DNA from 2 places in the Variovorax palleresanus genome. Region 2 is predicted to be linked to the other one. Evidence: predicted binding sites of a transcription regulator. Region 2 holds the regulator's gene; the other holds the start of a gene.
What was found. Region 2 encodes HrcA, which represses chaperone genes, less so after heat shock. Its sites were predicted from a motif close to TTAGCACTCNNNNNNNNNGAGTGCTAA; they were not measured.
Positions count from the first base shown of each region.

Region 1: a site for HrcA is predicted at 9,074-9,100, ahead of ACJ7Z0_RS21280 (co-chaperone GroES). Genes of this name have one in related genera too.

Region 1 covers NZ_JBJNVP010000002.1:3,715,977-3,731,076, forward strand. The annotation lists gene ACJ7Z0_RS21240 (ABC transporter ATP-binding protein) at 1-423, shown strand, start outside; gene dalD (D-arabinitol 4-dehydrogenase) at 510-1,907, shown strand; gene ACJ7Z0_RS21250 (L-iditol 2-dehydrogenase) at 1,904-2,692, shown strand; gene ACJ7Z0_RS21255 (transaldolase family protein) at 2,726-3,397, shown strand; gene ACJ7Z0_RS21260 (carbohydrate kinase family protein) at 3,418-4,386, shown strand; gene ACJ7Z0_RS21265 (AraC family transcriptional regulator) at 4,399-5,337, shown strand; gene xylB (xylulokinase) at 5,382-6,854, shown strand; gene groL (chaperonin GroEL) at 7,020-8,672, opposite strand; gene ACJ7Z0_RS21280 (co-chaperone GroES) at 8,702-8,992, opposite strand; gene ACJ7Z0_RS21285 (metal-dependent hydrolase) at 9,261-9,992, opposite strand; gene ACJ7Z0_RS21290 (fatty acid desaturase family protein) at 9,989-10,849, opposite strand; gene ACJ7Z0_RS21295 (ubiquitin family protein) at 10,882-11,607, opposite strand; gene ACJ7Z0_RS21300 (phospholipase D family protein) at 11,698-13,299, opposite strand; gene ACJ7Z0_RS21305 (LamG-like jellyroll fold domain-containing protein) at 13,416-15,100, opposite strand, start outside.
Region 2 covers NZ_JBJNVP010000002.1:1,677,473-1,692,572, forward strand. The annotation lists gene rpoZ (DNA-directed RNA polymerase subunit omega) at 1-134, shown strand, start outside; gene ACJ7Z0_RS11680 (RelA/SpoT family protein) at 228-2,483, shown strand; gene greB (transcription elongation factor GreB) at 2,510-3,079, opposite strand; gene ACJ7Z0_RS11690 (hypothetical protein) at 3,105-3,551, opposite strand; tRNA gene ACJ7Z0_RS11695 (tRNA-Arg) at 3,703-3,779, opposite strand; tRNA gene ACJ7Z0_RS11700 (tRNA-Ile) at 3,844-3,920, opposite strand; gene hrcA (heat-inducible transcriptional repressor HrcA) at 3,953-4,960, opposite strand; gene ACJ7Z0_RS11710 (NAD kinase) at 4,989-5,900, shown strand; gene recN (DNA repair protein RecN) at 5,902-7,581, shown strand; gene rapZ (RNase adapter RapZ) at 7,581-8,456, shown strand; gene mutY (A/G-specific adenine glycosylase) at 8,569-9,636, opposite strand; gene ACJ7Z0_RS11730 (dynamin family protein) at 9,644-11,608, opposite strand; gene mutM (bifunctional DNA-formamidopyrimidine glycosylase/DNA-(apurinic or apyrimidinic site) lyase) at 11,698-12,510, opposite strand; gene ACJ7Z0_RS11740 (tetratricopeptide repeat protein) at 12,583-14,439, shown strand; gene ACJ7Z0_RS11745 (lipoprotein insertase outer membrane protein LolB) at 14,445-14,957, shown strand; gene ispE (4-(cytidine 5'-diphospho)-2-C-methyl-D-erythritol kinase) at 14,954-15,100, shown strand, end outside.

The DNA of each region.
Region 1 (15,100 bases), 2.0 Mb from region 2:
GTGCTCAAGGACGGTCTCATCGAACAGGTCGGCACGCCGCTCGAACTCTATGACCATCCGGCCAACCAGTTCGTTGCGCAGTTCATCGGCATGCCGTCGATGAACATGGTGGCGGCGAGCGCGATTCCGAGTTTCTCGGCCGCGACCGGCGGGCGCCTGCCGAACGACGGTTTCCTGGGCGTTCGACCCGAAGGCCTGCGCGTGCATCCGAAGCAGGCCGCTGCTGCAGGCGTGCCCGGCCGTGTCGAGCTGATCGAGGCGCTTGGCGCCGACACGCTGATCCACGTCGACGTGGGCGGCGTGCCGCTGATTGCGCGCCAGAACGAGCGCACGCCGCTGCATGCGGGCGATGACGTGGCGGTCGAGCTCGATCCCTCGGTGCTGCATCTGTTCAACCGCGAAGGCCGCGCGGTTTCCGCCTGATTTTTCTATTTTTCTTCCGGACATTTACCGTGATCCTTGCAGCAGCGCCTCTTGCGCCCACTCCACCGGTTCTTTCGGAGTTCACGGTGCTTCACCTTGGACTCGGCTCGTTCCACCGGGCCCACCAGGCCGTCTACCTTCAGCGGCTGATCGATGCGGGCGACACCCGTTGGTCGCTCTCGGGCGCCAACATCCGGCCCGACATGGCGGATGTCGTTGCAGCCCTGCAGGCGCAGGGCGGACGCTACACGCTCGAAACCGTGTCGCCTGCGGGCGAGTACCGCTACGAAGAGATCGAAGCCATTCGCGAAGTGCTGCCGTGGGAGCGCTCGCTGGCCGCGGTGATCGCGCGCGGCGCGGCGCCGTCCACGCGCATCGTGTCCTTCACCGTGACCGAGGCGGGCTACTACCTCGACACCAAGGGCAAGCTGGACCTGTCTTTCGGCGATCTTGCGGCCGACATCGAGCGCGCGCGCCGCGGCGTGACATGGGATGAGGGCGGCGAGGGCGTGACCATCTACGGCGCCGTCTGCGCGATCCTGCGCGCGCGCAAGGCCGCAGAGGCCGGTGCCGTGACGCTGCTCAACTGCGACAACCTGCGCCACAACGGCGACCGCTTTCATGCCGGCTTGCTCGAGTTCATCGAGCGTGCCGGCGATGCCGAATTGCTCGCGTGGGTGCAAGCGAATACCGCCTGCCCCAACGCGATGGTGGACCGCATCACGCCGCGCCCGCCGCCCGAATTGCGCGCGCGCGTGCAGGCCGCCACCGGACGCGACGATGCGGCAGCGATCACGGGCGAGAGCTTCATCCAGTGGGTGATCGAAGACAACTTTGCGGCCGGCCGTCCCGACTGGGGCCGCGTGGGCGTGGAACTGGTCGACTCCGTGCAGCCTTATGAAGAGGCCAAGATCCGCATCCTCAATGCCACGCACAGCTGCATTGCCTGGGCCGGCACGCTGGCCGGGCTGGGCTTCATCCACGAGGGCACGCACCACGCGGCGATCCGGAAGATGGCCCACGACTACGTGACCGACGACGTGATCCCGTGCCTCAGCCCAAGCCCGATCGACCTTGCGGCCTACCGCGACGTGGTGCTCGACCGTTTCGGCAACCCCGCGATCCGCGACACCAACCAGCGCGTGGCGGCCGACGGTTTCTCGAAGATCCCGGGCTTCATCGCCCCCACGGTGCGCGAGCGGCTTGCCGCGGGGCAGCCGATCGACAGCGTTGCGATGCTGCCGGCGCTGTTCCTTGCCTTCCTGCAACTCTGGCATCGCGGGGCGTTGCCCTATGCCTACCAGGACCAGGGCATGGACGAGGCCGTGGCGCACGCCATCTGCGATGCCGCCGATCCGGTGCTTGCGCTGTGTTCGGACGCCGGACTGTGGGGCCCCGTCGCGGGCAATGTGCGGCTGATCGACGCCGTGCGCGGTGCGAGCGGTCGTGTGGCAAATTTTGTGAGTTCAGGAGCAACGATATGAGTGAACGTCTGAAGAACCGCCACGTACTGCTGACCGGCGCCGGTGGCGGCATCGGTCTGGCCGTGGCCGAAGCCTGCATTGCCGAGGGCGCGCGCTGCAGCGTGGTCGACCGCGTGGCGGCGGCACCGGAGGCGGTGCGGGCGCTGCAGCAGCAACACCCCGACAAGCTCGCCTACATCGCGGCCGACGTGACCGACACGCAGGCCATCGCGCACATGCTGGCCGAGGCGCAGGTCGCCTTCGGGCCCATCCACACGCTGTTCAACAATGCCGCGGTGTTCGACCTCGCGCCGCTGCTCGACAGCGACGAGGCATCCTTCGACAAGCTCTTTGCCGTCAACGTGAAGGGCATGTTCTTCGTGATGCAGGGCGTGCTGCGTCACATGGTCGAGGCCGGCACGCAGGGCGCTTCGGTCATCAACATGGCTTCGCAGGCGGGGCGGCGCGGCGAGGCGCTGGTGTCGCACTACTGCGCCACCAAGGCCGCGGTCATCAGCTACACCCAGAGTGCCGCATTGGCCATGGCGCCGCATGGCATTCGCGTCAACGGCATCGCCCCCGGCGTGGTCGACACGCCGATGTGGGACCATGTCGACAGTTTGTTCGCCAAGGCCGAAGGGCTGCCGCCCGGCGAGAAGAAGCGCCGCGTGGGCCTGGAGGTGCCGCTCGGCCGCATGGGCGTGCCGGCGGACGTTGCGGGTGCGGCGGTGTTTCTCGCCAGCGATGAGGCGCGCTACATCACGGCGCAGACCTTGAATGTCGATGGCGGCAATGTCATGAGCTGAACTGAAGGCCTGCTTCTTCCCGGCACGCAATCCATGAACGAAGATTTTCATCTGTACCTCGACAGCGCCGACATCGCCGAACTGCAGACCTGCCTGCCGCATCCGGTGGTGCACGGCGTGACGACCAACCCGACGTTGCTGCAGCGCGCGGGAGTCGGCCGCGGCGAAGTGCCGGGCTTGCTGAAGCGCTGCATCGATCTGGGCGCACGGCAGGTGCAGGCGCAGGTGTATTCGAGCGAGGTCGACGGCATGCTCGAAGATGCCCGCGCCTTGCTGTCGCACTTCGAGCTGGGCCAGTTGGTCGTGAAGATTCCCGCCACGCGCCAGGGCCTCGATGCCGGCGCGCGGCTCATTGCGCAAGGCGTGCCGGTGACGTGGACGGCCGTCTATGCGCCCGAGCAGGCGCACTTTGCGGCGCAGCTGGGCGCGGCGTATGCGGCGCCTTACCTGGGGCGGCTGGAAGATGCCGGCATCGACGGGCTGGCGCTGATCGCGCAGATGCAGGGCCTGGTCGCTCAGCGGCCTTCGTCTGGCACGCGCCTCCTGGTGGCAAGCATTCGATCGCGCGAGGCGTATCTTTCGTTGCTGGGGTTGGGCGTGGGGGCAATCACGATTCCGCCGCGCCTTTTTGCCGAACTGCTCGATCATCCCGCCACGCTGGCGGCCGAGCGCGGCTTCCTGGCCGACGCGCGCGCCTTGTCCTGAAAGAAGAGAATCCGAGAACCATGCGCATTGCACTCACGGGCGAAGCCCTGATCGATTTCACCGCCAGCGAGGCCGGCACGCTCGCGTTCCTGGGCCACGAGGGCGGCTCGCCACTCAACACGGCTGTGGCCTGCGCGCGCCTCGGGCAGCCCACCGGGTTTCTCACCCAGCTGTCGACCGACCTGTTCGGCGAACGGCTGATGCGCTTTCTCGAGCGCAATGGCGTGGACACCAGCTTCATCCTGCGCAGCAATGCGCCGTCGACCCTGGCCTTTGTCGAGCGCACGCCGCAGACCAACCGCTATGCGTTCTACACGCGCGGCAGCGCCGACGCGACCTGGGCCCCCGAGCCGCTGCCGCAGCTGCCGGCCGACTGCCGCTTTCTTCATTTCGGTTCCATCTCGCTGCTGCAGGAGCCGGCGGCCACGCGCATCGCCGAACTCGTCACGGCCAACGCGGGGCGGCGCGTGATCGTGTTCGACCCCAACGTGCGGCCGAGCCTGATTCCCGACATGGCGGAGTACCGCGTGCGCGTCATGGACTGGTTTGCAATGGCCGACCTCGTCAAGCTCAGCGACGAGGATGCCGAACTGCTGGCACCGGGCCAGCCGGCCGATGCACTGGCGGCGCAGTGCCTGCGAGCCGGCGCGCATGCGGTGATCGTCACGCGCGGCGGCGCGGGTGCCACGCTCTGGCGCACGGGACACGAGCCGCTCACCGTGGCGGCGCCGCGCGTCGAGGTGGTCGACACCATCGGCGCGGGCGACACCTTCACGGCGGGCCTTTCGGTCGCGCTGCTGGCACATGGCGTCGAGCACCCGGCCCAACTCGGCCAGCTGGCGGACGAAGCCTGGCGCCAGGTGATGCGCTTCGCCGCGACGGCGGCCGCCCTGAACTGCACCCGCGAAGGGGCCGATCCACCCACGCTAGCAGCGGTTCACGCCGCGCTGGCGCAGGAAGACAATGGAGCCGTCGCTTCCCGGTCCTGACTCCGTGCTGCCATGACCACGTCCACACGCAAACGCTCGATTCCACGTCAGCGCCAACCCGAGCTGGAACGCGACATTGCGCGCTCCCCGTCGCTGGGCTACGAAGCCCCCGAAACCGGCCTGGTGCGCTGCCTTGCGCACGGCTTTCCCAGCCCGCTGGTGCGATGGCACTTTCATGAAGACTACGAACTGCACCTGATCACCGAGACCTCGGGCAAGGCCTTCATCGGCGACTGGATCGGGCCGTTCCAGCCCGGGCACCTGGTGCTGTGCGGGCCGCGGCTTCCGCACAACTGGATCTCTCTCGATGTACCCGAAGGCGGCGCCGCGGGGCGCGACCGGGTGATCCAGTTCCGCCACGAGCCCATCGAACGTGCGGCGGAGGAGATTCCCGAACTGCGCGAGGTGATGCAGCTGTTCGAACGGGCGCGGCACGGTATCGAGTTCTTCGGCATGTCGCAGCAGGCGCAAATGCACTGGGACAGCATCAAGGCCGCGCGCGGCATGCGCCGGCTCGGCCTGTTCCTCGAGTTCATGGCCGATCTGGCGCAATGCACCGACTACCGGCTGCTGTCGAGCGTGCAGATGCAAGGGGCACACGGCGCCGATGGCGATGCGCAGGTCGACCAGATCAACGGCATCGTCAACCGCATCACCGCCAACCTGGCAGAGCCCATCTCGATGTCCGACGTGGCGGCCGAGCTCGGCATGAGCGAGAGCCGCTTCAGCCGCTTCTTCCGGCGCTCCACGGGCAACAGCTTTACCGACTTCGTCAACCGCGTGCGCATCAACAGCGCCTGCCATCTGCTGATGCAGACCGACCACTACGTGACCGACATCTGCTACCAGGTCGGCTTCAACAACGTCGCCAACTTCAACCGCCGCTTTCTCGAAATCAAGGGCATGACCCCGAGTGAATTCAGGCGCCAGGCCGACACCCGCTTCGGCTGAGGTCGGGACGCCCCGCTTTCAAGACGCAATCAGGGAGCACCATCTTGTATCTGGGACTCGACCTCGGCACGTCCGAGCTCAAGGCGCTGCTGCTCACAGGCGATCACCGCATCGTTGGCTTGGCACGCGCACCGCTCACGGTCGATCGGCCGCAACCGCTCTGGTCGGAGCAGGCACCGGGCCAGTGGTGGCAGGCGCTGGAGCAGGTCATGGCCGAGCTGCGGGAGGTGCACTCCGGGGCGCTGTCGGCCGTGCGCGCCATCGGCCTCTCGGGCCAGATGCACGGCGCCACGCTGCTCGATGCGGCGGGCGAGGTGCTGCGGCCCGCCATCCTCTGGAACGACGGGCGCAGCGGCGCGCAGTGCGAGGCGCTCACGCGCGCTGTGCCGCGCCTGGGCGAGATCGCGGGCAACCTGGCGATGCCCGGATTCACCGCACCCAAGCTGTTGTGGGTGCGCGAGCACGAGCCTGAAATCTTCAATCGCGCGGCGCGCGTGCTGCTGCCAAAAGACTGGTTGCGCTTCATGCTCAGCGGCGAGGCCGTCAGCGAGATGTCCGACGCCGCCGGCACGCTGTGGCTCGACGTCGGCGCGCGCGACTGGTCCGACGAGCTGCTTGCGGCCACGGGGCTCACGCGCGACCACATGCCGCGGCTGGTCGAGGGCAGTGAAGTGTCGGCGCAGCTCAAGCCCGAACTTGCGGCGCGCTGGGGCGTCGGCAGCGGCGCTGCTGTGCTCATTGCCGGTGGCGCGGGCGACAACGCCGCGAGCGCCGTCGGCATGGGTCTGGTGGAGCCGGGGCAGGGCTTCGTCTCGCTCGGCACCTCGGGCGTGGTGTTCGTCTCGACCGACCGCTTTCTGCCGAACCCGGCGCAGGCCATGCATGCCTTCTGCCACGCGCTGCCGAAGCGCTGGCACCAGATGTCGGTGATGCTCTCGGCCGCAAGCGCGGTGAGCTGGGCCGCCAGCACATTCAAGTTTGCCGACGAGGCCGCGCTGCTCGAAGCGGCCGCGTCGGTCGAGCCGGCACGGCGCGAGCGGTGCCCGTTGTTCCTGCCGTACCTGTCGGGCGAACGCTCGCCGCACAACAACCCCGATGCGCAGGGCGTGCTGTTCGGATTGACGCATGCACATGGAGCGGCGGAAATCGCCTACGCCGTGGTCGAAGGCGTGAGCTTCGGGCTGCGCGACGGGTTCGACACCCTGCGCCTGCCTGCCGACATGCCGCTGCGCGAAGTTGCGCTGGTCGGTGGCGGCGCACGCAGCGTGTGGTGGGGCCAGTTGCTGGCCGACATCTTCCAGGTGCCGCTCACGCTGTATGCGGGCAGCGAAACGGGCGGCGCGCTCGGCGCGGCGCGCCTTGCCTGGCTGGCCGACGGCGGCACCGTGGCCGAGGTGTGCACGCTGCCGCCAGTGAGGCAGCAGCTCGCGCCGTCGGCGGTCGATGTGGATTTGCACAGCACGCGGCATGCGCGATTCCGGGAGCTTTATATGGCGCTGCGCGACCAGTTCCGATAACGGATACAACGCTCCGAGCGCCCATAAAAAAAGCCCGTCGCAAGACGGGCTTTTTTATTTCGCGGAACACCGCGGAACCGGGTTTGCCGGGCCGCAGGTGTTGCCCCCGGTAGGGGGTGGGCGTAGCGGACACGAAGTGCCGCGCAGCCTGGGGGCGAGCGAAATTTACATCCCCATGCCGCCCATGCCGCCCATGCCACCCATGTCGGGCATGCCGCCGCCGGCACCGGCTTCGTCCTTCGGTGCGTCGGCGACCATGGCTTCGGTCGTCAGCAGCAGCGAAGAGACCGATGCTGCGTTCTGCAGCGCGGTGCGGGTGACCTTCGTCGGGTCCAGGATGCCCAGCTCGAGCATGTCGCCGTACGTGTCGTTGGCAGCGTTGAAGCCGTAGTTGCCCTTGCCTGCGAGCACAGCGTTCACGACCACCGAGGCTTCGCCGCCGGCGTTGTTCACGATTTCGCGCAGGGGGGCTTCGATGGCCTTGAGCACCAGCTTGATGCCGGCGTCCTGGTCGGCGTTGTCGCCCTTGATCGAGTCGCCCACGGCTTGCTTGGCACGCAGCAGAGCCACGCCGCCGCCAGCCACAACGCCTTCTTCCACTGCAGCGCGGGTGGCGTGCAGGGCGTCTTCGACGCGAGCCTTCTTTTCCTTCATTTCGACTTCGGTGGCAGCGCCAACCTTGATCACTGCAACGCCGCCGGCCAGCTTGGCCACGCGCTCTTGCAGCTTTTCACGGTCGTAGTCGCTCGTGGCTTCTTCGATCTGCACGCGCACTTGCTTCACGCGGGCTTCGATGTCGGCCGCAGCGCCCGAACCGTCGATGATGATGGTGTTTTCCTTGCCCACTTCGATGCGCTTGGCTTGGCCGAGGTCGGCCAGCGTCACCTTTTCGAGCGTCAGGCCCACTTCTTCAGCGATGACCTTGCCGCCCGTCAGGATGGCGATGTCTTCGAGCATGGCCTTGCGGCGGTCGCCGAAGCCAGGAGCCTTCACAGCCACAACCTTCAGGATGCCGCGGATCGTGTTCACGACCAAGGTAGCCAGGGCTTCGCCTTCGACTTCTTCGGCAATGATCAGCAGGGGACGACCAGCCTTGGCGACTTGTTCCAGGGTGGGGAGCAGGTCGCGGATGTTGCTGATCTTCTTGTCGAACAGCAGCACGAAGGGGTTGTCGAGCAGCGCCGATTGCTTCTCGGGGTTGTTGATGAAGTAGGGCGACAGGTAGCCGCGGTCGAACTGCATGCCTTCGACGACGTCGAGTTCGCTGTCGAGCGACTTGCCGTCTTCCACGGTGATCACGCCTTCCTTGCCGACCTTGTCCATCGCGTCAGCGATGAGCTTGCCGATGGTTTCGTCGCTGTTGGCCGAAATGGAGCCGACTTGCGCGATTTCCTTCGACGTGGTGGTGGGCTTCGAAGCCTTCTTCAGCTCGGCGACGAGGGCCGTGACAGCCTTGTCGATGCCGCGCTTCAGGTCCATCGGGTTCATGCCGGCAGCCACCAGCTTGAAACCTTCGCGAACGATGGCTTGTGCCAGCACGGTCGCGGTGGTGGTGCCGTCACCGGCGTTGTCCGAAGTCTTGGAGGCCACTTCCTTCACGAGCTGGGCGCCCATGTTCTGGAGCTTGTCCTTGAGTTCGATTTCCTTGGCGACCGACACACCGTCCTTGGTGACGGTGGGGGCGCCGAACGAGCGCTCGAGCACCACGTTGCGGCCCTTGGGGCCCAGGGTCACCTTGACTGCGTTGGCCAGGATGTTGACACCCTCGACCATGCGTGCGCGGGCTTCTCCGCCGAAGACGACGTCTTTTGCTGCCATGTTGATTTACTCCGAATGGGATGGATTGATTACTTCTCGACGACCGCGAACAGGTCGTCTTCCTTCATGACGAGCAATTCGTCACCGTCGACCTTGACGGTCTGGCCGCTGTACTTGCCGAACAGGACGCGATCGCCGACCTTGACGGTCAGTGCGGTCAGGTCGCCCTTGTCGGTGCGCTTGCCCGGGCCCACGGCCAGGACTTCACCCTGATCGGGCTTTTCGGCGGCTGCGTCGGGGATGACGATGCCGGAGGCAGTCTTGGTTTCGCTGTCAATACGCTTGACGATCACGCGATCGGCCAAAGGACGAAGTTTCATTGCATCTCCTGGATAAGAAACGGGGTTGTGGTCGGGCGCCGGACCCGAGGCCGGCGACCCATCGACTGGAAGCGAGGCTTGTTAGCACTCATCAGCAGCGAGTGCTAATGATAAGGGCAATCGGCGGACTTTCAAGGCCGGGGGTGGGTGGGTGCTGTCGGTTCTCTGCTGCTGACTCCGAACTCTTCTCATCCGACTCGGACTGCACGACCGTGCTATTTAAGGGCTTTCTCAGGAGGCGAACAGCCTCATGTCCGTTGCTTGTGCTTCAGCGAAAAGCTTTCGGTCGCCACACGAGAAAGGCCAGCACACCCGCCGCCATCCGCCCGAACGACGGCAGGCCCTGCATGAGGAAGGCGCCAGTGTCGCGCGCGACGCGCCAGCCGGAAAAGCCTGAGTTCAGGTCGCAGCGGCACAGCGACCACCAGCAGCGCAGCACGTCGAGCGAGAGGAAGGTCGCAGCCAAGCCGAGTGCGAGCACGGTGCGCGCGCGTCCAATCCCATGGTGCGCCGCCACGTCGGCCGCGACGTGGCCGTGCGCGATTTCCTCGCGCGCGTGCCAGCGCCACATGCGAGAGTGAGCGGAGTCATCGTCTGGCAGCAGGTCGGGATGCGCCAGGATCTCGCGTGAGAGCACGATCGTCAGATGCTCGAAGGCCACAACCAGCGCCAATCGCATCGTCAAGCTGCACTTTGCAATCTCGTCGGTGACGCGCATCGCGCGCTCGGCTGCGGGCGCCGCACCGGGCGTGGCTTTGATCAGTGCAGCGTTGTAGCGATCATGCGCGCGTTGATGCGCACGTTCTTCCCGGATCAGCCGGCTGACCTCGGCATGCAACGCGGTGCTGGCGGAGCTGCCAGCGACGCGCTGCCATTCCTCGATCGTCGCGATGACGAAGGATTCGCCGGTGGGCAAGATCAGCGAAAGCGCATCGAACAGGCGACTGCGGGGAATCGTGCGGTTCCAGATGACGGCCTCGCCGGAGGTGGGCGCGGTCATGAGTCGGCCTTTGCGACGCTGGGGGGCAACCACAGACGTGGTCCTTCGCGCAGCCAGCGCCGCGCGAAATCTGCATAGGCGACCGGCACGGCGGATGCGTCTTCACGAAGGCGGTCCGGGGCGGCGATCCACACCGCGTTCGGCTGGCGATGATGCACGCGGTGCAGCGACCGATGCAGCATGATCCATCCCAGTCCGAACGGGAGTGTGACGTCATGAGCCAGTTCGCTCGCGACGCGCCGCGTGCCGGCCGGCGCCACTGCGGTGCCGTAGTGCTCGGCCTGCGTCAGCGGAAAGTCGATCCACCCCGATATGCACAGCGGGATCGCATAGGCCCAGAAGAAGGCGTGCGGCGCGAGCCAGCAGGCCAGCGCGACCGCGCTGGCGCACAGCAGCCACGAGACCGTCGACAGGCGACGCGCCGCTCGACGGTCTAGTGGCACAAGGCCGCCGCCCACGCGGTTGATATGGAACGCAACCCAGAATACCTCCAGCGGAGCCAGTGCCCAGATCCAGCGCGTGCGCCAACTCAGCGCGTACAAGCTCCCTTCCGGATCGTCGTCGTTGCAGGTCGCGAGGTGGTGCTTGAAATGAAAGTAGCGGAATGCGGTGAAGTTCTCACCGATCAAGGACGCACAGGCATTGCCGGCCAAGTCATTCAGGACCCGGTGGCTCAGGAAGCTTCGATGCGCCGCAAGGTGCTTGACCTCCTGGCAACCGAGGAAAAGCAAGGCCTGAACGATGGCCAGTGGCACGTCGATCCACACCGAGCGGACCGTCGCCAGCAAGGTGGTGTTGACGACGACGGCGAGCAGGAACAGCCCGCCGGCCAGGTCGCAGGTGAGTCGCAGGCCCATCGCCGGGCCAGTTGTTGTCGCGCGGCCCGTACTCACAGCATCGTCACCAGGTGGCGGGTGACGCGCTGCGTAGACGTCAGCGGCATCATCTTCCAGACGGGCTTGAGCAGCGACAGCGGCACGGTGCCGCGCAGGATCACGCCGTGGTCGAGCGAGCGTGCGTGAGGGAAGTAATCGGGTTTCGCGCAGACGATGTCCTTGAAGCCGCGGCCATGGTAGTAGCGCAGTTGCGGATCGACCGGTACGCCGGCGCGTTGCAGCGCGACGTAGTCTTGCACCGATCCATCGCGATGGGACCGGAGCCAGCCTTCGAAGCCGGGGATCGGTGAGCCGAGGTAGATGTGGCGCCAGCCGCTCTTGAGCGCGTGGGGCCAGAAGAACTCGAGCAGCGCTTCGACGCCGCTCGGATGGCTGCTGCTGAGGCTGATGCCGAACAGCGAATGGCCGCGCGCGGGCCGGGGCGAGTCGACGCAGTCAACCCACGACGCGGCATGACACCAGAAATCCGCGTGGACAGGACGCATGAAGAGCGATGCGAGCAGCGTGTCCGTGTTCTTGCAGAACGCGCCTACCGAAAGGCTCGGATAGTCCTCGAGGCGCTGCATGAGATCGTCTGGCGATGCTGCCTGGACGGTGTCCCACTTTTCGCGTTCGAGCGTGAGCAGGGCCGGCAGGTCGCGGCGGGTCAGGAACCGGGCATGTGTGAGAAGAGGGAACGGCGAGTGCGACAGGGAGACGGAAGAGGACGTTGACAACACTGGGCGTGAGAGCAGGTTCCGGATCGGGATGCCGATTACGCTTGTGTCAGGTTACGTCGCGGTGACCGCCTTGTGACAACGAATCGACAGTCACAACTGGTCCGTCGGCACGAACCAGGAGAACAGCAGCAGTTGCAGCCGCGTGAGCAGGCTGGAGTCGGGTTCGCTGTCCAGCACCTCGTTGTCCACGTCGCCGGTGCCAATCCATTGCACGTTCTCGCCGTCGGGCATGAGCACCACGCGGTAGACGCCCTCGATGTCGTCCAGCTGGTAGGCATACAGCAGCGCCTGGGCCAGTTCGAAGCTGCGCACGCGAACCCCGAATTCGGTGTTCAACCGGGCCGAGCGGGGGTCGAGGTTCATGGAGCCAAGCAGCACCCATTCGCGGTCGACCAGCGCCAGCTTGGCATGCAGCCGGCCGCGCGCTTTCTTGAGCAGGGTGCGGAACTGGCGGTTGCGCTTGAGCTGCTGGGTACTGACCTCGTAGAGGTTCACGCCCAGCTTGAGCATGTCGACGCGGTAGCGGTTGTAGTTGATGTTCACCAGCGGTTCGTCGCTGTCGGCCAGCGAATTGGTGATGACGCTGATGCGCACGCCGCGTGCGCGGCCTTCCCGGATGCGCGCCATGCCGTCCTCGCCTGGAATGAAATAGGGCGAGATCACCACCACGTCCGAGCGCGCGCTCGCCGTCATTTCATGGAACCGCGCCGCAAGTGATTCGGCCGGCGACGCAAGAGTGCCAAGCGCCTTGTTGGGGCTGTCGGCTGCGGCATGCGCGTCGGCGCGCATCCACTTCACCCGGTCAATGTCGGCCAGTTGCGTGCCGAGCGTCGCGTCGCCCAGCAGGTCGGTGCCGGAAAGAGGGGTGGGCAGGGGTGCATGGACCGGTGAGGTGGCGGCTTCGAACTGGGACTTCAGCGTCTCCGGGGTGTCGCTGGCGCCGGCAATCCGCTGAAGCGGATAGACCACGTCGCTGTTCCAGTAGGTGTCGAAGATGCGCGCCGCTTCCGGCACCACGGGCCCCGCCATGAGCAGTTCGAAATCGATGAAGTTGGCGCCCTCGCTGCGCAAGAAATACTCGTCGGCCAGGTTGCGGCCACCGGCAATCGCCATGGCACCGTCGGCCACGAAGAGCTTGTTGTGCATGCGATGGTTGAGGCGGCGGAAATCGCCGAAAAACTCCAGCCACCGCGTGGCCGAGTGGTCGCGGGCGTTCACGAAAGGGTTGAACAGCCGGACTTCGGCATTGGGTTCCGCGGCAAGGCCGAGCAGCAGGCGGTCCATGCCGGCGGTATAGAAGTCGTCGAGCAGCAGGCGCACCCGCACGCCGCGCCGCGCGGCATCGCGCAGTTCGCGCAGCAGCAGCCGGCCGGTCTTGTCGTTGCCGAGCTGGTAGGTCTGAACGTCGAGCGAGGTTTGTGTCCGCCGCATCAGCTCGATGCGGGCATCGAGCGCAAAAGATGCCTCGACCAGTGGCCGGATGCTGGACAACCCGTCGCTCGCGGCGTCAAGGCGGGCCGCCGCGCGGCCAAGCGTGGTGGCGGGCGAGGCCGCAATCGAGAGCGTCGGCGGCTCGGCTGCGCGCGGAGGAAGGCCGGCACAACCTGCGAGAGCCAGCGCAAGTCCAGGAACCATCAGCCGAAGCGCCAGGCCGCGCAACGCGAAAAACGAAGAAGCAATGAACTGGAGCATGGGGCCTGCCGACGCACAAAACGTGCGGCCGGATCGTAGCCGCTTTGCGCTGTATCTCCGGCGCCCGCCAAGGTTCGAATGTGGAGGACTGGCTAACACCCGCCACCCGGCGACTGTCAGCGAGCCAGGTCCGCGATGAAAGCTGCGTCCTGCGCCCCGCTGTAGATGCGCAGGTCCTGCATGCGGCCCTTGAAGAATCGATCGCCCCCGTACTGCGATCGGCCCAGCCAGGTTCGCGTGGTGTGGCCGAGCTGGTAAGGCGTGATCCAGATCTCGTTGTTGCTCGCGACCGGCGAGCCGTCCACGTAGAGCGTGCCCACCGTTGCGGACAGCGTGACGGCCACGTGCACCCAACGGCCGGTGGGCAGTGGGTCCGCGGACAAGGGTTGTTCGGGCCAGAACTGCTCGCGCGAGGCCATGAACTGGAGCCGGTTCTCTCCACTGCGGGGGGAAAGCGCGATGTATGCGACGTCGTCGGAGCCGAAATCGAAGATGCGTGTGTTGATGGCTGTGGTTTCCGAATAGACCCACACCGCGACCGTGAAATCGCCCAGCGCTGACACCGCCCCGTCGGGGAGGACCACGTGACCGCTGTCGCCATCGAGCAGCACGGAACCTCCTCCCGCACGCCCTTCGCCCAGGCTTGCGCTGCCCGTCAGCTTGCCGTGCCGACCGTGGCCGCTGACATCGCTGGCGTTGCCGTTCAGCGGCATGTGCAGCCACAGTTCGCCGGGGACGGCCACGCGAGCCGTCTCGGCGCCAACGCGCTCGTCGAGGTTGGCGGTCACGGCGGTGATCCTGTAGTACCAGGTGCCCTGGGCGGGGGCGTCGGTGTAGGTGCGGGGGTCGTTCACTTGAGCGATGGTCGTGAACGGCCCATTGGACGAACTCGCTCGTTGAACGAGGTAGTGGGTGGCGTCGGCACTGCCCCACCACGACAGCAGAACCTTGCTGCCGCTGAGGAATGCGCTCAGGCCGCTGGGCTTTGCGGGCGGGGCCGGATCGCGCGAATAGAGCAGCGTGCCCAGGCCGGGGCTGTCGCCTGTCCCGTCGAAGCGCTCGGGGCGCACTTTCTCGACCGTCGCCTTGGTCCACGGCGCCGACAAGCCCTTGCGGTTCACGTAGTGGTTGTAGATCAGTTCGAAGCAGGGCCGGAAGTGCCCGGTCCCGGCCGTCGCGGTGCCTGTGCCGTGGACACCGGTGTACGGGGTGAACGGCATCGTGTACGGGTTGCCGTTGGGGTCGCTGAGGTTCGTCTTGGCGACGTATTCGGCGCCGGCCAGCAGGCGGTTGTTCCAGTACCCGTAGAGGTCTTCGCCCTGGTTCCACGCCATCTCGCACAACGCGCCGGCCAGCGCGATGCCCAGGGTCGAGTGGCCTTGGTCGCGGTGGCTTTCCTGCCATTGGCCCAAATGACCGGGGTGCACGAAATAGACGTTGTGGGCGCTCGCGCCGTTGCCCCGCCCCGACTTGTAGTAGCTGACCGCTTCGGCGGTCAGGTCGGGCCGGTCGCAGAACACCCCGATGGCGTAGACCGAGCAGATATTGCACAGATCCCAGTTGGCCCAGTAGTGGGTGACCTTTCTGACCTCGCTGTTATTGTGATTGACCAGAAAGTCGTGGCACAACGGATAGAACACGTTCAGCAGCATGGCCTGGAAGCGTGCAACGTCCTCGTTCGCCCAGCCGGGATAGGTGCGCATCAGTTCGGCGGCATTGGCCCATTGGTAGCCGTAGAGGCCCGAGGCGAGGAAGACGTTGGAGTTGCCGCCCAGCTTGGTCAACGTCGACGACCAGGCAT
Region 2 (15,100 bases):
CGTACCGTGCGCGCATGCTGAGCCAAGGCCACGCGCCCAAGATCGAGAGCAAGAACAAGCCGGCCGTGACCGCCCTGCGCGAAATCGCCGAAGGCAAGATCGGCATCGAAATGCTCAAGAAGGTGCCGGGCTGATCTGACGCACCCCTGCAACGAAAAGGCACCGCAAAGCGGTGCTTTTTTTACGTCTGGACGCGTCCATACAGCGGTCACGCTAAAGTGGTAGCCATGAGTGCGGTTGCCAAACATCAGTCCCATGCCCCTTCGGGCACGCCAAAGCCGAGCCCGGCGGCGCTGAATGCGGCTGCCGCAAGCTTTGCCGCACTGACGGCCCGGCTCGACTACCTGAGCCCCGAAGACACCGAGCTGGTCCGCCGCGCCTACCGCTTTGCCGACGAGGCGCACCTGGGCCAGCTGCGCAACAGCGGCGAACCGTACATCACCCACCCCATCGCGGTGGCGGCGCAATGCGCCGAATGGAAGCTCGACGCCCAGGCGCTGATGGCCGCCCTGCTGCACGATGCCATCGAGGACTGCGGGGTTACCAAGCCGGAACTGATCGAGCGCTTTGGGGCCCCGGTGGCCGAGCTGGTCGACGGGCTCACCAAGCTGGACAAGCTGCAGTTCAATACCCGCGAAGAAAACCAGGCCGAATCGTTCCGCAAGATGCTGCTGGCCATGGCGCGCGACGTGCGCGTCATTCTGGTCAAGCTGGCCGACCGCACGCACAACATGCGCACGCTCGACGATGCGCCGCGCGAAAAATGGGCCCGCATTTCGCGCGAAACGCTCGAAATCTATGCGCCCATCGCGCATCGGCTGGGCCTGAACCAGACGTATCGCGAGCTGCAGGAGCTGTCGTTCCGCCACCTGAAGCCCTGGCGCTATGCCACCCTGTCCAAGGCCGTGGCCAGGGCGCGGGGGCGCCGCCGCGATCTGATCCATAAGGTGCAGCGCGAAGTCGAAACCGCCTTTGCCAACGCCAACATGACGCTGCGCATCGCGGGACGCGAAAAAACGCTCTATTCGATCTACCGCAAGATGGAAGAAAAGCACCTGAGCTTTGCCCAGGTGACCGACATCTACGGCTTTCGCCTGATCGTGCCGAACGTGATCGCCTGCTACACCGGCCTTGGCATCCTGCACCAGATGTACAAGCCGCTGCCGGGCAAGTTCAAGGACCACATCGCCATCGCCAAGCTCAACGGCTACCAGTCGCTGCACACCACGCTGGTGGGCCCGGCCGGCGTGAACGTGGAGTTTCAGCTGCGCACCGAGGCCATGCACGTGGTGGCCGAATCCGGCGTTGCGGCGCACTGGCTCTACAAGGCCGCGGAGCCGAATGCGGCCAGCAACGACAGGCTCGGCACCAAGTGGCTGCAGTCGTTGCTCGACATCCAGGACGAAACGCGCGATGCCGCCGAGTTCTGGGACCACGTCAAGGTCGACCTCTTTCCGGATGCGGTGTACGTGTTCACGCCCAAGAGCCAGATCCTGGCCCTGCCGCGCGGCGCCACGGTGGTCGACTTTGCCTACGCCATCCACAGCAACATCGGCGACCACACCTCGGCCGCCCGCATCAACGGCGACCAGGTGCCGCTGCGTACCGAGCTCAAGAACGGCGACGTGGTCGAGGTGATTACCGCCCCCGTATCGACGCCCAATCCGGCCTGGCTCGGCTTCGTGCGAACCGGCCGCGCGCGCTCCAAGATCCGCCACTACCTGAAGACCCTGGCCCATGCGGAATCCGAAGGCCTCGGCGAAAAGCTGCTGGCGCAGGCGCTGCGCGCCGAAGGCCTCAGCAAGCTGCCGGCCGACGACGCCGAACACCAGGCACTATGGGAAAAGCTGCTGCGCTTCACGGGCAACCGTACCCGCGCCGAACTGCTGACCGACATCGGCCTGGGCAAGCGGATTGCCAGCATCGTGGCAAAGCGCCTGGTGGCCATGCTCTCAGAACTGGGCGAGCGGCCGGATGCGCTGCTGCTGAGCCGCGAACGCTTCATTTCGCACGAAACCATCTCGCAGGGGGCCGTCACGCTGGACGGCAGCGAGAACTCGTCGGTCCGCTTTGCGCTGTGCTGCCGGCCCATTCCGGGCGACGAGATCGTCGGCTATCTCGGGCATGGCGAAGGCCTTGTGGTGCACACCGAAAGCTGCGGCGTCGGCCAGCGCCTGCGCCACAAGGACAGCGAGCGCTTCTTCGCGGTCGAATGGGCGGACGAGCCCACCCGCGCCTTCGAGACCGGCGTGGTCATCACCGTGCGCAACGACAAGGGCGTGCTGGCCCGCGTGGCCGCCACCCTGGCGGACGCCGAAGCCGACATCACGCACGTCGAGATGGCGGACGAAACCCCGCAGGATTCGACCGATCTGCGCTTCGTGATTGCCGTGCGCGACCGGACTCACCTGGACGCCGTCTTGCGCGCGGCGCGGCGGACCGCCTCGGTGCTGACCGCCGCGCGCACGGTTCCTGCGGCCTGAAAAAACCGCAGCGTTGAATGGCAACGCTACGCCGGACCGGGAGCCGGGTAGCTGACCGACAGCAATTCGACCTCGTGCGCGCCGCCGGGCGTAACGAGCTTCACCACGTCGCCCTCGCGTGACTTGAGCAACGCCCGTGCGATCGGGGAAATCCAGCTGACCTGCGCCTTGGCGCTGTCGGCTTCATCGATGCCCAGGATCGTCACGCTGCGTTCGTCGCCGGTCTCGTCGACATAGCGCACCGTGGCGCCAAAGAAGACTTGGTCGCTGCCGTGGTGCACCGAGGGATCGGTGACCTCCGCGATCTCGAGCCGCTTGGTGAGAAAGCGAATGCGCCTGTCGATTTCCCTGAGGCGCTTCTTGCCGTAGAGATAGTCGCCGTTCTCCGAGCGGTCGCCGTTCTTGGCGGCCCAATGCACGGCTTCCACCACCTTGGGGCGCTCTTCGTCCATCAACTGGAGCAGTTCGTCGCGCAGCCGGGCATAGCCGGCCGGCGTCATGTAGTTCTTACTGCCGCTGGGCAGTGCGGGGGCGGTGCTGTCGCCATCATCGTCGTCGCCGCCAGCGTCGGTTTCCTTGGTGAACGCTTTGCTCACGATAGAAGCTCCAAATCCATTTTCCTCAACCCAGGTCCGAGCGCTTGCAGTCGAAGACCACGCTTTGCTCGACCGCTCGCAGGACAGGCACCTTGTTCGCAAAAGCGACGCCCGCGCTGACAAGGCGCCACTCGTTCGCCTTGAACAGCTTGAAAAGATGCGTGACCTCGGTCCCGACCGTGGGAATGGAGTTGAAAACATAGACGGGCTCCCCGGACTGGCTCTCATCCATGCTCACAAGATCGGCCCTCATCTTGCCCATGGTTTCCGTGTCTTTCGTTCGGGAACGCACGACGTCGAGGTTGACGGTGCGGGAGTGCTCGTCGATTGAAATCCGGCGCACCCAGTTGAAAGGCGATGCGGGCCCATTGCTTGCGCCGGGGACGCAGGTGATGGTTCCTGCCGATGCCGCGCCTGCTGCTGAAGACAGCATGAGAAATTGGAGTGCAAGCCGCTTTGCCGAAATGCTCATGATGCGTTGCGCGTTGTATGACTGGGCTGAACTTTAGCCCCAGGCGCATGAGCGTGCTTTCTCTTCGCGCCGTGACCACGGCTGCACTGGCTGCGATCGCCCAAAAGAAAATGGCCTGGAAGATCTAAATCTTCCAGGCCATTCAAGAGAGTGGTGCGGCTGGCAGGAATTGAACCCACGACCCCTTGGTTCGTAGCCAAGTACTCTATCCAACTGAGCTACAGCCGCACAGCTATCGATTATAGCATCCATTTTTGCCCCCGGCGAGCCAGGTCAGAAAATGAATGCCAAGTGGTAGGCCGTGATGGGCTTGAACCATCGACCAACGGATTATGAGTCCGCTGCTCTAACCAACTGAGCTAACGGCCCACGAGAGGCCACGATTCTATTCGCGGCGCTGCCTACTTGCGGTGGCTCAGCGCATTGCTGACCAGCCGGGAGGTGATGTCGACGATCTGGATCATGCGCTCGTAGGGCATTCGCGTCGGCCCGATGACGCCCAGGGTGCCCACCACCTGTCCGTCGACTTCATAGTTGGCGCTGACGATGGAAAGCTCCTCGAACGGCACCACCTGGCTCTCGCCGCCGATGAAAATTCGCACGCCTTCGGCCTTGCTCGACACGTCGAGCAGCCGCATCAGTTGCGCCTTTTGCTCGAACAGCTCGAACGCACGGCGCAAATGACTCATGTCGCTAGAAAAATCGGTCACGGAGAGCAGGTTGCGCTCGCCGGAAATCACGACGTCGTCTTCTTGCGCCTCGGTGAGCACCTCGGAGCTGACATTCACTGCCGCCTGCATGAGCGCTGCAATCTCGCCACGCAGTTTTTCGACTTCGGACTGGAGCCGGTCGCGCACCTGCTCGATGGTCAAGCCCGCGTAGTGGGCATTGATGTAGTTCGATGCCTCCACCAACTGCGACTGCGAATAATCGGCCTCCGGAAAGATCACCCGGTTCTGCACGTCGCCGTCGGGCGAGACGATGATCACCAGCAGCCGCCGGTCCGAAAGTTTCAGGAATTCGATCTGCTTGAACACCGAGGCGCGCCGCGGCGCCATGACGACGCCGACGAACTGCGACAGGTTGGACAGCAGGTTGGCCGCGTTGGCAATCACCTTCTGCGGCTGGTCGGGCGCAAGGCTCGGCGCGCTCATCTGCTCGCGCTGCGCCGTGAGCATGGTGTCGACGAAAAGCCGATAGCCGCGAGCAGTGGGAATACGTCCGGCCGAGGTGTGCGGGCTGGCAATCAGCCCCAGCGACTCGAGGTCCGACATCACGTTGCGGATGGTCGCGGGGGACAGGTCCAACCCGGGCGCGCGCGACAAAGTCCGCGACCCGACCGGCTGGCCTTCGGCGATGTAACGCTCGACCAGCGTCTTGAGGAGCAACTTGGCACGGTCGTCCAGCATTGCAAGATTTTAGTGTTGTAATTTGTAGATGACTTCCCGCTTTCGTCACGTCGCGCTGATCGGCAAATACCAGGCTTCAGGCGCCCGGGCGCAGGCAGACGCGCGCGACGGCGTCATGGAAGACATCGGCACGTTCCTGGAATCGCAAGGGTGCGAGGTGTTCGTAGAAAAGTCCGCGGCCGACGAAGCCGATGCGGACGCGAACGTCGGCGGCCGCTACGAACCGCTGAGCGTCGAGGAAATCGGCCAGCGCTGCGATCTGGGCCTGGTGGTGGGGGGCGACGGCACCATGCTGGGCATCGGCCGGCAGCTGGCGTGCTACGGCATTCCGCTGATCGGCATCAACCGCGGGCGGCTCGGTTTCATCACCGACATTCCGCTCGACAACTACCAGGCCACGCTGATCCCGATGCTGGCCGGCGAGTACGAGGAAGACCACCGCAGCCTCATGCATGCGCAGGTCATGCGCGACGGCGCCTCGGTTTTCGATGCGCTGGCAATGAACGACGTGGTGGTCAACCGCGGCGCCACCTCGGGCATGGTCGAGCTGCGGGTTTCGGTCGGCCGGCATTTCGTGGCCAACCAGCGCGCCGACGGCCTGATCATCGCGACGCCGACGGGCTCGACAGCCTATGCGCTGTCGGCCGGCGGGCCGCTGCTGCACCCCGCGGTGCCGGGCTGGGTGCTGGTGCCCATTGCACCGCACACGCTCTCGAACCGCCCGGTGCTGCTGCCCGATGCCGACGAGATCGTGATCGAACTGGTGGCCGGGCGCGACGCCAGCGCCAATTTCGACATGCAGTCGCTGGCGTCGCTCGCCATCGGCGACCGCGTGGTGGTGCGCCGCTCCGACTTCCGGGTGCGCTTTCTGCATCCGCGCGGATGGAGCTATTTCGACACGCTGCGCAAGAAACTTCATTGGAACGAAGGGGGCTCCTGAGATGGCGCTGCGACGCATCGCACTGCGCGACTTCGTGATCGTGCGATCACTCGAACTCGATCTATCCTCTGGCTTCACGGTGCTGACCGGCGAAACCGGCGCGGGCAAATCCATACTGATCGATGCGCTTCAACTGGCGCTCGGCAACCGCGCCGACGCGGGCGCAGTGCGCGAGGGCGCCGAGCGGCTCGATGTCAGCGCCGAGTTCGACGCCGATCCGGCCTTTGCAGCCTGGCTCGACGAAGGCGGATTCGAATCCGGCGACGCCCTGCTGCTGCGCCGCACCGTCGACCTGCAAGGACGCAGCCGCGGCTGGATCAACGGGAGCCCGGCCACGGCCACGCAGCTGCGGGAACTTGGCGACCGCCTGCTCGACATCCACGGCCAGCATGCCTGGCAGAGCCTCACGCGTCCCGAGGCCGTGCGCGGCCTGCTCGACGCCTATGCCGGGGTGCGCAGCGATGCGCTGGACGCGGCTTGGCAGGCATGGCGACAAGCCCTCTCCGCGCTCGACCACGCACGCTCGGCGCAAGATTCGCTGCAACGCGAGCGCGAACGGCTGCAATGGCAGATTGCCGAGGTGATGAAGCTGGCCCCCGCCGAGGGCGAGTGGGAAGAACTCTCGACCAACCATGCGCGCGTCTCCAACGCGCAGGCGCTGATCGACGCGGCACAGGGCGCCAGCCAGGCGCTGGAAGACGACGACAACGGTGCCCTCGCAGCGCTGTCGCGCGCCGTCACCCTGCTGCAGAACTGCGAGCACATCGAGCCTGAATTCCGCGCCCTTGGCGAGGTGCTGGCCTCCAGCGTGGCGCAGGCCTCCGACGCCGCGCATTCGCTGCACGGGTACCTGCGCGACGCCGAAGCCGATCCGCAGCGCCTGGCGGAACTGGACGAGCGCATGGGGCTCTGGATGTCGCTGGCGCGCCGCTACAAGCGCACGCCGGGCGACCTGCCGGCGCTGCTGGCCGGCTGGCAGGCCGAGCTGAAGGCGCTCGATGCGCAAAGCGACCTCGAAGGCCTGGAGCGCGCCGAGCAAAGCGCCGGGCAGGCCTACATGAAGGAAGCCAAGGCGCTCGCCAAATCGCGCAAGCAAGCGGCACCGCGCCTGGCCGAGGCGGTCACGCGGGCCATGCAGGGGCTTGGCATGCAAGGCGGCCGTTTCGAAGTCGAACTGCAGCCGCTGGCACAGCCGGGCCGCGCTGGGCTCGAAGACGTCGCCTTTCTCGTGAGCGGCCATCCCGGCAGCACGCCCCGCCCCATCGGCAAGGTGGCTTCAGGCGGCGAGCTCTCCCGCATTGCCCTGGCCATTGCGGTGACCACGAGCCAGCTTGGCGCCGCGCAGACGCTGATCTTCGACGAGGTCGATGCCGGCGTCGGCGGGGCCGTGGCCGAGACCGTGGGGCGCCTCATGAAACAGCTCGGCCGCGACCGCCAGGTCTTGGCCGTGACCCATCTGCCGCAAGTGGCCGCCTGCGCCGATCACCACCTGGTGGTGGCCAAGCGCCAGACGGCTGCGGCGGGCCAGGACGGCCCGCGCACCGAAAGCGGCGTTTCGCGGCTCGACGACGACAACCGCGCCCGCGAGATCGCCCGCATGCTCGGCGGCGAGAAGCTTTCGCAGACTTCGCTGGCGCATGCCCGCGAAATGCTGGGCCACAAGACTTCGGCGGCGATGTGATGGACCTCGACCTGGTGCTCATCACGGGCATGTCCGGCTCGGGCAAGTCGGTGGCGCTGCATGCGCTGGAAGACGCCGGCTACTACTGCGTCGACAACCTGCCGCCCGAGTTGCTGACGCCTTTCATCGCGCTGCAGCACGAACAGCAGGCCACGCGCGTCGCCATTGCGATGGACGTGCGCAGCGGCGTGTCGCTGCCGATCGTGCCGCAGCAGCTCGACGCCTTGCGGAACGACGGCGTCTCGCTGCGATCGCTTTTTCTGGACGCGACCACCGACGCGTTGCTGCGGCGCTATTCGGAGACCCGCCGGCGCCATCCGCTGTCGCGCCTCGAGGGACGCACCGACGCTCCCGAGCAGGAGCGCGCGCTGGTTCAGGCCATCGAGCTCGAGCGCGAGCTGCTGGCCGATTTGCGCGACGGCGCCGACGTGATCGACACCAGCCTCATCCGACCGGCCCAACTGCAGAGCTACATCAAGGCCCTGATCTCGGCACCGCCGAGCGCATTGACGCTGGTGTTCGAGTCGTTCGCCTTCAAGCGCGGCGTGCCGCTGGACGCCGACTTCGTATTCGACGTGCGCATGCTGCCCAACCCGCACTACGTGCCCGCATTGCGCCCGCTCACGGGCCGCGATGCGCCGGTGGTCGAATGGCTGCGCGAGCACGAGGACGTGGCGCGCATGTACGACGACATCGAGCAATTTCTTTCGCGCTGGCTCGATGCGCTGGCGCGAGACCATCGCAGCTACGTGACGGTGGCCATCGGCTGCACGGGCGGCCAGCACCGCTCGGTGTTCCTGGTCGAGCAATTGGCGCGTGCTTTCGGAACCCGTTGGGGTGCCCTCAAGCGGCACCGCGAACTCGACGCGACTTAAGCTCGCCCCCAGTCTTCGCGCACTTCGTGTCGCTACGCCTACCCCCTACCGGGCGCAACACCAGAGGCCCGGCAAAGCCGGTTCCTCAGTGTTCCACGAAGGAGCCAGGACGCTAGCTTGCGCTGCTCTCTAGAAGCAGCTTGCGCACGGGCGCCGGCAATCCCAGGCGGGCCCACTCTTGCGCACCCACCCAGCGCGCGGCATCGCCCTGCGGCTGGCCGCTGCTGCGAAGCAGCACCGGGTGAAGGTGCAGGTCCTTGTGGGTCAGCACGTGCACGAAGGGCGACAGGTCTTGCGTGTGGCGCTGCTCGGCGGGCGGCAGCGCGGCCAACAGCTCTTCGCGGGTGTCGAACACCGGCAGGCAATAGAGCCCCGCCCAGATGCCCTTTGCGGGGCGCTTCTCCAGCCATACACGGCCTTCTGCATCGCGCGCCAACAAGGCCCAGAGTGACTGGGCGCTGCGCTTCAATTTGCGGGTCTTGACGGGATAGCGCTCCGGCTGCCCTTCTCGCAACCCCACGCAGGTATTGGTCAACGGGCAGATCATGCAGCTCGGCTTGCGCGGCAGGCAGACCGTCGCGCCCAGGTCCATCACCCCTTGCGTATAGCTTGCGATGGCCTCTTTCTGTTCGGCCGGCGGAAGCAGTTGCGTAGCCTGGTCCCACAGCGCGCGTTCCTGCGCCGACGAAGACATGTCGCCGCCAAAGCCGAGCACGCGCGTCAGCACGCGTTTCACGTTGCCGTCGAGAATCGCGACCCGCTCGCCAAAGCAGAAGGCCGCGATGGCTGCGGCGGTGGAGCGGCCGATGCCGGGCAAAGTCGTGAGCTCGGCGGCCGTGCGCGGAAATTCGCCGCCGAAGCGGGCCACCACCTCTTGCGCGCAGCGGTGCATGTTGCGCGCGCGGCTGTAATAGCCCAGCCCGCTCCAGAGGCCGAACACTTCGTCCTCGGTGCCCTCGGCCAGGGCCGACACGGTCGGAAAGCGTTCGAGAAAGCGCGCGAAGTATCCCAGCACAGTCGATACCTGGGTCTGCTGGAGCATGACCTCCGACAGCCAGACCCGGTAGGGATCCCGCGTGTTCTGCCACGGCAACTCGCTGCGGCCGTGGCTGCGTTGCCAGTCGACGATGCGCTGGGCGAAAGCCGTGGGCACCTGCAGTTCCGTGGCCGCGGTGGACACCGGACGATCAGGCCGCACGCAGTTCGCCGATGGCGGCGGCCGCGGCGGCCGGCCTTCCCTGTTGCGTGATCATCGAAGTGAATTCCTGCAGCCGGACATGCAACTCGGCCAGGCTGCTCTCCTGCGTGGACAGCTCGAGCAGGCGCTCGTCGAGGTTGCCGGCCGCACTCTGGATGCGCTCGATCGCCTCGATGCGCTTGGTGAAGTTGCGGCGGCGCTCCTTCAGCTGTGCGTCGATCTGCGCGCTGGCGCCTTTGCTCCAGCGCTCGACCTCGGTCATTGCGGCTTCGTTGACCAGCCGCAGCCGGCTTGCGAGCGCACGCACCAGCTTGTCGCAAAAATCCGCCTGCGCCAGCTTCAGCAGATTGCCGACGCCCAGGTAGTGAATGTGGCTGCGCTCGATCTGGCTCAGCTCCTGCTCGAAGCTGGTCAGGTCCGGCTCGGCGGGCGCCTGCAAGTTGAAGCCTTGCTCCGCGTTGAGCTGGCGGAAGGTGGCGTGCAGCATCGACTGGATCTCGGCCGTGGTCGCCTGCACTTCGCGCAGGTTGTTGCGCAGCGAGTCGAAGGTTTCGCCGTACACCTTGCGCACGTTGAACTTGATGCCCGGGCGCTTGAGCGCGCTCGAAAGCCGCACCATGTCGGCCTTGAGCGCGGTGCGGCCGAGCACGGCGTACACCTCGCGCAGCAGCTTGCCCTGCACCGAGCGCAGGGCCAGGATGCGCGTGTTGCTGCCCTCGAACTCCGTCTGCTCCTGGTCGATGCGCCCACGCATGTGGCGGATGACCGAGATATTCTTGCCGCGCAGGCCCTGCAGTTCCAGCGCCTGCTCCGACAGATCGCGCTGGCGCACCTTGAGGATGCGCTCGGCCTCGACCCGCAGCGCCACCATGCCTGCATCCACGGCAAGCCGCAGCATGGTTTCGCGCTTGCCCAGCACGCCTTCGGCGAGCAGCATTTCGAGTGCAGGCAGGCGGCTGGCATCGAGCAGCCGCGGGTCGCGCTGGATCTTTGCCTGCAAGCCCTTTTGCGCCGACACCGGCAGCACCTGCACGAGCGGAACCTCGAGAAACTTGGCCGCCACTTCACGCTGCCGCTCGATCTGCATCTCGATCTGCGCGGGCGTGCTGAGCGAGTCCCACATGGTGTCGATCTTGTTGAGCACCACGAAGCGCGTGTCGCTGCCTTCGCTTTCGGTGACCAGGTGCTCGCGCCAGATGGACAGGTCGGAGCGGGTCACCCCGGTTTCCGCGCCCAGGATGAAGACGACCGCATGGGCCTGCGGGATCAGGCTCACCGTGAGTTCGGGTTCGGCGCCGATCGCGTTCAGGCCCGGGGTGTCGAGGATCACCAGCCCCTGCTCCAGCAAGGGATGCGGCATGTTCAGAATGGCATGGCGCCAGCGCGGAATCTCGACCCGGCCTTCGGCGTCCTGCACCGGGTTGTCGTCCGGCGTCTCTTCGTTCCAGAAGCCCAGCGCGTGCGCCTCGTCCTTGCTGACCCAGCGCACCTCGGCCACCTTGCCCATGGCCAGGGCCAGTTGCTCGGCGTTCTCCACGTCGATCGCGATTTCGGTCCAGCGCGTGGGCTTTTCGCGCCAGTGCGTGAGCGAATGAGGCTCCAGGCGCGTTTCGATCGGCAGCAGCCGCAGCTTGGGGGCCTGCGCGGCGTCATAGCCCAGTTCGGTCGGGCACATCGTCGTGCGCCCCGCGCTGGCCGGCATGATGCGCCGCCCATAGCCCGCGAAGAAGATCGCGTTGATCAGCTCCGACTTGCCGCGCGAGAACTCGGCCACGAAGGCGACCATGACCTTGCTGTTGCGGATCTGCAGCTCCAGGCCGCGCAAGCGCTCGGCCACGGCCTGGTCGAGCAGCTCGTTTTCGGTCAGCCAGCGGGTCAGCCACTGCAGGCGATGCGCAAAATTGCTTCGCCAGGCACCGTGCTGATCGAGTTGTTGATTGAAAGAGCGGCTCAAAGGGAATATGTAAGAAACAACTTACAAATATAGCATTGCAAGCTGTGGAGCAACCGTTTGCAGGATATTCGAACGCGGGCGCCGAAACACTATTTTTGACAATTTGGGCAATAGTAAGTCGAACGCTGGCCTTGGCGCAGTTGCCGAATCGGCGTTGCGCAGACCCGACAAGGCTCGCCCGCGCGGCCGTAGACCGTCGCTTCGAGCTGAAAGTAGCCGTTCTGCCCGTCCACATTGGAGAAGTCGCGCAGCGTGCTGCCGCCCTTCTCCACCGCCCTGGCGAGGATTTCGCGCACCGCCGCATGGAGCTTGGCCGCCCGCGGCCGGCTGATGCGCGCGGCCGAAAGCGTCGGCCGGATGCCCGCCTGGAACAGCGCCTCGGAGGCGTAGATGTTGCCGACGCCCACCACCACGTCGCCCGCGAGCAGCACCTGCTTCACCGCGGTCCGGCGCTTGCGAAGGCCGGCATGGAACGCATCCAGGTCGAACTCGTCGCCCAGCGGCTCCATGCCGAGGCCGCCGAGCAGCTTGATGGCCCAGGGCGCCGCCTCGTCCTCCACGTAGACCACGGCGCCAAAGCGGCGCGGATCGTTGAGCCGCAGCGTGCCGCGGTCGGTGACCAGGTCGAAGTGGTCGTGAGCGCCAGGCGCGGGAAGCGCCGCATCGAAGCGCAGGCTGCCCGACATGCCCAGGTGCAGCAGCAGCAGCCCGCGGTCCAGGTCGATCAGCAGGTACTTGCCGCGCCGGCGCACTTGCAGCACCCGGCGTCCGGCCAGCGCTTCGGGTGCGACCATCAGCGCCCACCGCAGGGGCTTGCCGATGCGGGCTGCATCGATGCGTGCACCGGCGATGCGTTCGGCAAAACCGCGCCGCGTCACTTCGACTTCGGGAAGCTCAGGCATGAAATTGAAATCTCCGGGCTGCGACGAGGCCCCACGCGATGCTCGCTCAAAAGCTTGGATTATTATGGTTCGATGATTCCATCGCTCCGCCGACACCGCCTTGCGGCGGCCGCGTCACTCGTCTTGCTGGCTTGCGCCGTTCAAGCGCAAACCTCCGACCCCGCCGCGCCCAAGAGTCCGGCCCCCATCATCGAGCGGCCGACGCCATCTCGGCCGGGAGCAAGGCCTGCCCCGGCACCCGCGGCAAAGCCAGCCGACGTGAAGTCCACCAGCAGCGAAGCCGCCGCACAACCCTCGGCCCTGACTGCGCAACTGTTCTACGAGATCCTGATGGGCGAGCTGACCACGCGCTCCGGAGATCCCGGATCGGGCTATGCGCTGGTGCTCGACGCGGCCCGGCGGCTGCGCGACGGCAAGCTGTTCCAGCGCGCGGTCGAAATCGCCCTGCAATCGCGCTCCGGTGACGCAGCGCTGGCGGCCTCCCGCGCATGGCAGGAAACGCTGCCCAATTCGCGCGATGCACGCCGCATCGAACTGCAGATCCTGATTGCGCTCAACCGCATCAGTGAAACCGTCGCGCCGCTGCGCGCCGAGATCGCGGCCACGCCGCAGATCGAGCGGCCGATGCTGATGGCGGTAATCGCCCGCAATTACTCGCGCGCCTCTGACAAGAAGCTGGCCGCGTCGGTGGTCGAGCAGGCACTGGTCGACGAGCTCAAGAGCCCCACCACCGGTGGCCTTGCCTGGGCAACGGTCGGCCGCCTGCGCCTGAATGCCGGCGACACCTCCGGCGCACTGGACGCCGCGTTCAAGGGCCAGCAGCTCGACCCCGCCTCCGACGCCCCGGCCGCACTGGCGCTCGAGATGATCGACCCCGGCCAGCCGCTCGCAGAACCGATCGTCACGCGCTATCTGGCCAGCAACCCCAAGGCGGCGCCCGACCTGCGCATTGCCTACGCCCGCGTGCTGGTCGAAAACCGCCGCTACACCGATTCCGCCGCGCAATTGCAGGCGCTCACCACGGCCCGGCCCGAATTGGCCGAGCCCTGGCTGCTGCTCGGCAGCCTCCAGGCCCAGGCCCGGCAGGACGCGGCGGCCGAAACGTCGCTCAAGCGCTATGTCGATCTGGCGGCCAGCCAGAAAGATGCGGAAGATCGCCAGCGCGGCACCACGCAGGCCTACCTCGTTCTGTCGCAGCTGGCGGAACGCCGCAAGGACTTCACGGCCGCGGAACGATGGCTTGCACGCGTCGACAGCACCGACGAACTGGTTGTTGCGCAGACGCGCCGCGCGGGCCTGCTGGCGCGCCAGGGCAAGCTGCCTCAGGCACGCGAACTCGTGCGCGGCCTGCCCGAGCGCACGGCAGAAGACAAGAAGCAGAAATTCCTCGCCGAAGTGCAGCTGCTGCGCGACGCCAAGCAATACCAGGCCGCCTACGACATGCTGGCCCAGGCGTCCGCCGCTGCTCCCAACGACAGCGACCTGGTGTACGACCAGGCCATGGTGGCCGAAAAGCTGAATCGCCTGGACGAAATGGAGCGGCTGCTGCGCCGGCTGATCGAGCTCAAGCCCGAGAACCAGAACGCCTACAACGCGCTCGGCTACTCCTTCGCCGATCGCAAGATCCGGCTCGACGAAGCGCGCACGCTGATCCAGAAAGCCGTGCAGCTGGCACCTGAAGACCCCTTCATTGCCGACAGCCTGGGCTGGGTGGAATTCCGGCTGGGCAACACGACCGAAGCCATTCGCATCCTCGAAGCGGCCTACAAGTCCCGGCCCGATCCGGAAATCGGCGCGCATTTTGGCGAAGTGCTCTGGGCCACCGGCCAGAAGGACCGCGCGGTCGTCATCTGGAAGGAAGCCCTGCTGAGCGACGCCGAAAACGAGACGCTGCAGGAGACGCTCAAGCGCTTGCGGGTCAAGCCGTGACGGCCATGCTTTCTCCCGGGCTTGATGGTGGCCGCCGGAGCGTGCTCGCGGCGGGCGTTGCGGCAATGCTGCTCGCGGCCGGCTGCGCGCAGCTCCCGAGCGCCACGCGGCCCCAGGGCACGGACGCATGGAGCGGCCGCATGTCGCTGCGCATCGACAGCCAGCCTGTGCAAACCTTTTCCGCCCTGTTCGAGCTGCGTGGGTCGCCCGAGTCGGGCGAACTCTCGCTCACGAGCCCGATCGGCAGCACGCTGGCCCAGTTGCACTGGTCGCCGGGCGAAGCCCTGCTCAAGAATGGCAGCGAGATCCGGCGCTACGAATCGGTCGATGCACTGATCGAAGCGGCCACCGGCGCCGCGATCCCCGTGGGTGCGCTTTTCGGCTGGCTTGCGGGCCGCGACGACCGCGTGCCCGGTTGGCGCCCGGACCTGGGGCAGATCGCCAACGGCCGCTTGCAGGCTACGCGCGAAGCCCCCAGCCCCACGGCAGACCTGCGCATCGTGTTCGAACGGTCATGAAGGCGATCTACGACCTTCCCGCACCGGCCAAGCTCAACCTCTTCCTGCACATCACCGGCCGGCGCGAAGACGGCTACCACCTGCTGCAGTCGGTCTTCATGCTGATCGACTGGTGCGACACGCTCCACGTCGAGTTGCGCCAC